Regions from separate parts of the Xanthomonas sp. CFBP 8443 genome, predicted to be linked through region 1. Evidence: predicted binding sites of a transcription regulator. Region 1 holds the regulator's gene; the other holds the start of a gene.
What was found. The regulator FliA, encoded in region 1, starts transcription of late flagellar genes. The targets are predictions, from matches to a motif close to TAAAGTTTNNCNNNCNNNGGCCGATAA.
Positions count from the first base shown of each region.

Region 1 (3,399 bases):
CAAGACCACCACCATCGCCAAGCTGGCCTCGCGCTTCCTGGAACGCCACGCCGCCCGCGACGTGGCCCTGGTCACCACCGACACCATCCGCGTCGGCGGCCGCGAACAGCTGCACAGCTATGGCCGCCAGCTCGGCATCGCCGTGCACGAGGCCGACAGCGACGCCGCCCTGCAGCAGCTGCTGGAGCGCCTGCGCGACTACAAACTGGTGCTGATCGACACCGCCGGCATGGGCCAGCGCGACCGCGCGCTGGTCGCGCAGCTGCACTGGCTGCGCGCCTCGCGAGTGGTCCGGTCCTTGCTAGTACTCCCTGCCAACGCGCATTTCTCCGACCTGGACGAGGTGGTGCGCCGGTTCGCCGGCGCCGATCCGCAGGGGGTGATCTTGACCAAGCTGGATGAAACCGGGCGTTTTGGCAGTGCTCTGTCGGTGGTCGCAGACCACCGGCTTCCCATCACCTGGGTGACCGATGGTCAGCGCGTGCCGGACGACCTGCACCGCGCCAACGCCGCCAGCCTGGTATTGCGCCTTGAAGATTTGCGGCGCGCTGCCGATAAGCCCTGTACTCCGGAGCAGAACCATGCCGTCGCGTGATTACGCCAATCTGACCAATGCCTTCCCCCTGTCGGCCACCCGCAGCGAACCGCTCGGCCCGGTGCGTACCATCGCCGTGACCGGCGGCAAGGGCGGCGTCGGCAAGACCAACATCTCGGTCAACCTGTCGATGGCGCTGGCCGACATGGGCAAGCGCACCCTGCTGCTGGACGCCGACCTGGGCCTGGCTAACGTCGACGTGGTGCTCGGGCTGACCCCCAAGTTCACCCTTGGCGACCTGGTAGCCGGCCGCTGCACGCTGGAAGAGGTGATCATCGACATGCCCAACGGCCTGATGGTGGTGCCCGCCGCCTCCGGCCGCCGGCACATGGCCGAGCTGCCGCCGGCCCAGCACGTCGGCCTGGTCAACGTGTTCTCCGAGCTGCAGCGCGAGCTGGACGTGATGGTCATCGACACCGCCGCCGGCATCACCGACAGCGTGCTGACCTTCTGCCAGGCCGCGCAGGACGCGGTGGTGGTGGTCTGCGACGAGCCGGCCTCGATCACCGACGCCTACGCGCTGATCAAGGTGCTGTCGCGCGAACGCGGCGTGGACCGGGTGCAGATCGTCGCCAACATGGTCCGCGACCTCAACGAAGGCCGCCTGCTGTACGACAAGCTGAGCCGGGTCTGCGAGAAGTTCCTCGGCGACGTGTCGCTGAACTACCTGGGCTGCGTGCCGCAGGACGACTGGCTGCGCCTGGCGGTGCAGCGCCAGCAGCCGGTGGTCAAGGCCTACCCGTCCAGCCCGTCGGCGCAGGCGATCGCCGAGATCGCCCGGCGCACCGCGCGCTGGCAGGCGCCGACCGCACCGCGCGGCAACGTCGAGTTCTTCGTCGAACGGATCATCCAGCGGGGGGTCGCCGCATGAACGTCGCCGCCCAATACCGCGCCGTGCAGCGCAACAGCTCCAACGACTACATCGCCCAGCACTCGGACCTGGTGCGGCGCATCGCCCACCACCTGGCCGCGCGGCTGCCGGCCAGCGTCGAGATCGACGACCTGATCCAGGCCGGCATGATCGGCCTGATCGAGGCCTCGCGCAGCTACGACGCCGACCAGGGCGCCTCGTTCGAGACCTACGCCTCGATCCGCATCCGCGGCTCGATGATCGACGAGATCCGCCGCGGCGACTGGGTGCCGCGCTCGGTGCACCGCCGCGCCCGCGACGCCGCCTCGGCGATCCGCAAGATCGAGCAGAGCACCGGCCGCGCCGCCGCCGCCAACGAAGTGGCCGCGGCGATGGACATGCCGCTTCCCGAATACCTGCGCTTGATGGAAGATGCCGCGCGCGGCCAGGTGCTGAGCCTGGAATCGCGGGTCGAGGACCACGGCGAGCTGGACACCATCGCCAAGGGCGGGCCCAATCCGCAGCAGATGCTGGAACGCAGCGAATTCGGCCGCGAGCTGGGCAAGGCGATCGCGCAGTTGCCCGAACGCGAGCAGCTGGTGCTGTCGCTGTACTACGAACAGGAATTGAACCTGAAGGAAATCGGCGCGGTGCTCGGTGTCAGCGAGTCGCGCGTCTGCCAGATCCACGGCCAGGCCACGGTACGGTTGCGCGGGCGCTTGAAAGCGTTCGAAGCGGCCGACGCCGGCCTGGAAGACGAAGAATAAGACCCAAGGAGTTAGCGGTGAACAAGAACATGCGGATTTTGATCGTGGACGATTTCTCGACGATGCGGCGCATCGTCAAGAACCTGCTCGGCGATCTCGGCTTCACCAACACTGCAGAGGCCGAAGACGGCAACAGTGCATTGGCTGCACTGCGCTCGGCACCGTTCGAGTTCGTGGTCACCGACTGGAACATGCCCGGCATGACCGGCATCGACCTGCTGCGCAACATCCGCGCCGACGACAAGCTCAAGCACCTGCCGGTGCTGATGGTGACCGCCGAGGCCAAGCGCGAGCAGATCATCGAGGCGGCGCAGTGCGGCGTGAACGGCTACATCATCAAGCCGTTCACCGCGCAGACCCTGCAGGAAAAGCTGGGCAAGATCTTCGAGCGCCTGGGAGCGACCGCCTGATGGAAGCCACCGCCGAACGCAGCGCCCTGATCGAACGCCTGCAAGGTGCGCTGGACGCACTGGAAAAAGGCGACGAAGCCGGCTGGCGCAAGGAAATCGACACGCTCGCCGCCTGGCGCACGCGGCCGATGATGCAGGGCCTGAGCCGGCTGGCGCGCGACCTGGGCCAGGCGCTCGGCGAACTGCCGACCGTGCCCACCGAGGCCGGCGAGCTGGACGATGCCTGCTCGCGCCTGGACCACGTGGTGGCGATGACCGAAGAGGCCAGCCACCGCACCCTGGACCTGGCCGAGGAATGCCGCGCGCTGGCCGAACAGCTGCGCGCCGGCGGGCTGACCGGCGACCAGGGCGAGATCCTCGACAAGATCCGCCACAACCTCACCGAGATGGCCCTGGCGCAGAGCTTTCAGGACCTGACCGGGCAGATCATCCGCCGCGTCGCGACCATCGTGCGCCGCGTCCACGAAGGCTTCGGCGCGCTCGGCCTGCCGCCGAAGGAAGACAAGAAACCCGACGGCAGCCTGGCCGGCCCCGCACTGGCCGGACTGGACCGTCACGGCGTGTCGCAGAACGACGCCGACGACCTGCTGTCCGGACTGGGATTGTAATTTTATGAGCGCCGTACCCGACGACATCGCTGCCGACTTCATCATCGAAGCCCAGGAAATCCTGGACCGGCTCGGCGAGCAGCTGGTGTCGCTGGAGCAGGCGCCCGAGGACAGCGACCAGCTCAACGCGGTGTTCCGCGGCTTCCACACGCTCAAGGGCGGCGCCGGC
Region 1 covers NZ_CP102592.1:2,447,258-2,450,656, reverse strand. Annotated here, with positions in the region: gene flhF (flagellar biosynthesis GTPase FlhF) at 1-595, shown strand, start outside; gene NUG20_RS10420 (MinD/ParA family ATP-binding protein) at 582-1,466, shown strand; gene NUG20_RS10415 (RNA polymerase sigma factor FliA) at 1,463-2,212, shown strand; gene cheY (chemotaxis response regulator CheY) at 2,230-2,622, shown strand; gene NUG20_RS10405 (protein phosphatase CheZ) at 2,622-3,230, shown strand; gene NUG20_RS10400 (chemotaxis protein CheA) at 3,235-3,399, shown strand, end outside.

Region 2 (3,399 bases), 1.0 Mb from region 1:
CCGCGGCCGGACAGGTTGGTGACCTTCTCGGCGGTGGAGAAGCCCGGCTCGAAGATCAGCGCGAACACTTCGCGGTCGGACAGGCTGCGGCCGGGCTCGATCAGGCCGCGCTCCAGCGCCTTGGCCATGATCCTGTCGCGGTTCAGGCCGCCGCCGTCGTCGCTGATCTGGATGACGATGCTGCCCGAATCGTGGAACGCGTTGAGCCGCACCGTGCCGCGCTCCGGCTTGCCGCGCGCCCGGCGCAGTTCGGCCGGTTCGATGCCATGGTCCATCGCGTTGCGGACCAGGTGGGTCAATGGATCGGCGATCTTTTCCACCACCGACTTGTCCAGCTCGGTGTCCTCGCCGTTGACCACCAGCACGATGTCCTTGCCCAGTTCGCGCGCCACGTCGTGGACCACGCGGTGGAAGCGGCTGAAGGTGCCGCCGATCTTGACCATGCGCAGCTGCAGCGCGCTCTCGCGCACGTCCTCGACCAGCCCGGCCAGGATCGAGGTGGATTCGAGCAGTTGCGCGTCGCCGGTGCGCTGCGCGTTGGCGCCGGTGCTGGCGACGGCGATGATGAGTTCGCCGACCAGGTCGATCATGCGGTCGAGCTTGTCGGCATCGACACGGATCGAGCCGCCGTCCTGCGCGCGCGCGGCGGCGGGTGCCGCGGCGGCAGCGGTGGCGGTGGCTTTGGGCGGCGCCACGGATGCGGACGCGGGCGCGGCGGCCGGTGCGGGGCTGTCGAAACCGGCGAAGTCGTCGGCGTGCGCCTGGCTGCCGGCCTCGGCGACCAGCAACGGCAGCTCCAGGTTGGCGGCGTCGCCGTGCGGGTCCACCGCGACCACCTGCAGGTCGCAGTCGTCGCGGACGAATTCGAAGATGTCCTCGATCGCGGCCTGCTGCGCATCGGAGCGCAGCAGGATGTCGAAGCCCAGGTAGCACGCTTCCGGGTCAAGCTCCGGCAGCGCCGGCACGCGCTCGTGGCGGGTGCGTACCGCTTCCAGAGTGCCCAGGCTGCGCAGGCAGCGGATCAGGTGCAGCGGCGAGTTGCCGAAGCGCAGCGCATCGCTGAACAGCTGCAGCGAGATCCGCCAGTAGCCGGTCTGCGCCGCGGTCGCGGCTGCGGCCGTGGCGGCTGCCGGCGCGGCACTCGGCTGCAGGTAGGTGTGCAGGCGCGCCAGCAGCGGCGCGCCGTCGGCGGCGAGCACGGCTTCGTCGGCGTCGGCGCCGGCCGCCGCTTCCACCAGCGCGCGGATGTGGTCGCAGCAGGCCAGCATCAGCTGGATCAGCTCGGTGTCCAGCGCCACCGCGTTCTCGCGTACCAGGTCGAGCACGCTTTCCACGACGTGGGTGAAGCCGACCAGTTGCGCCAGGTCGAACAGCCCGCCGGAGCCCTTGATGGTATGCGCGGCGCGGAAGATGGCGTTGACCGCGTCGGGGCCGGCTTCGCCGCGTTCGGCTTCCAGCAGGTTGCGTTCCATGTCCTCGAGCAGGTCGCGGCTCTCGGCGATGAAGGTCTGCAGCAGTTGAGCGAGATTCATGGGGTGGCGCCGATCAATGCAAGATGTCGTTGGTGCCGGGCGCGAGCGTGTCGCGCAGGCCGAGCAGGTCGAGCGCGTCGTCGACCGGCGCGCTGCAGCCGTCGAGCCGGAACGGCCGGCCCAGCGCGCGCAACGCGGCCTGGGTGGCCAGCAACAGCTGCACGCCGGTGGCGTCGATCTCGGTGACCGCCTGCAATTGCAGCTGCAGGCCGCCGGGATGCTCCAGCGCCGGCAGCAGCAACGGCTTCAGTTCGCCGGCACGGCGGATGGTCATGTCGCCTTCCACGCTCAGTTGCAGCGGCAGGGGCGGGAATTCCGGGAGGGTCGAGCGCATGGCATGTCTCCGATACGAACATTGGGAACGGCGGAACCGGGCCGCGGCACGGGGCGAACAAGTCGGTTCGGGCTTGCTGTAAGCAGATATCGGCGCGTTTTCGGAATATTTAGGCCCAATGGCATATTTGTCTCGCAAATCCTTGACAAGGATGAGCGGTTCAGGCGCCGAGCCGGCAGCCCATTCCAGTTCCAAGGGAAACGCTTCACCGCTTGCCAGGAATGAATGCATGCGCCGTGCCAGGCGGCGGCTGGCCGGCGCGCTCGGGGAACAGCTGGCGCTCGGTGAGCACCGCGATCTGCGGATCGTCGAGCGCGAAGCCGTCGTCCAGCGGCGCCACTGCGATGGCGAATGCAGCCGGCGCAGCGTCGAGCCCGCCGGAGTCGAGCCCCTCTCCCTGCGGGGAGAGGGGTTGGGGTGAGGTACGACCGCTAGCGATCTGCTTCTGCACGGCTGTGGAGGACGCGGACGCAGCAGCAGCCTTCTTCGATGAAGACGGCGCGTGCGCCGTACCCTCATCCGGCGCTTCGCGCCACCTTCTCCCGGTGGGAGAAGGGAGGAAGGCGGCGAAGTTTGCGATCACCTCGGGCGCTGCTGCATCGCCACAAAGAAAACGGCCGGTAAGACCGGCCGTCGTCGGGAGCGTGCGCTGGCGCGACGCGATTGGTGGCGTGTTTCTGGCGCCCAGGCGCCGTCAGCGCGGCGCCAGCGCCGCCAACAGGCCGCGGGCGGCGTTGAAACGGTCCGCCGCTTCGGGCAGCGGCAGCTTCACCTTCAGTTTGTCCGGGCCGTCCATCGCGTACAGCTTGGGCTGCTTCTGGATCATCTGGATGATGGTCATCGGATCGACGTCGGGCTTGGCCTCGAACACGATGCGGCCGCCGTTCTCGCCCAGTTCCAGCTTGCGGATGCCGAGCGTGTTGGCCTGCAGTTTGAGCTCGGCGATCGCGAACAGATGCTTCACCGGATCCGGCAGCAGGCCGAAGCGGTCGATCATCTCCACCTGCAGCTCGCGCAGTTCCTCGGCGCCGCGCGCGCTGGAGATGCGCTTGTACAACGTCAGGCGGGTATGCACGTCGGGCAGGTAGTCGTCCGGGATCAGCGCCGGCACGTGCAGTTCCACTTCGGCGCCGCGCGCTCCCTCGCCGGCGTCTAGGTCCGGCAGCTTGCCCTGGCGGATGCTGCGCACCGCGCGTTCCAGCAGTTCGGTGTACAGGCTGAAACCGACCTCGGCCATCTGCCCGCTCTGGTCCTCGCCGAGCAGCTCGCCGGCGCCGCGGATCTCCAGGTCGTGGGTGGCCAGGGTGAAGCCGGCGCCGAGCTCGTCCATCGAGGCGATCGCGTCCAGCCGCTTCTGCGCATCGCTGGTGATGCTGCGCCGGTCCGGCACCAGCAGGTAGGCGTAGGCGCGGTGGTGCGAGCGGCCGACGCGGCCGCGCAGCTGGTGCAGCTGGGCCAGGCCGAAACGGTCGGCGCGGTTGATGACGATGGTGTTGGCGTTGGGGATGTCGATGCCCGATTCGATGATCGTGG
Region 2 covers NZ_CP102592.1:3,452,526-3,455,924, reverse strand. Annotated here, with positions in the region: gene NUG20_RS14465 (chemotaxis protein CheA) at 1-1,532, opposite strand, end outside; gene NUG20_RS14460 (STAS domain-containing protein) at 1,546-1,866, opposite strand; gene NUG20_RS14455 (hypothetical protein) at 2,072-2,449, opposite strand; gene mfd (transcription-repair coupling factor) at 2,561-3,399, opposite strand, start outside.
Region 2: a site for FliA is predicted at 1,953-1,979, ahead of NUG20_RS14460 (STAS domain-containing protein). Genes of this name have one in related genera too.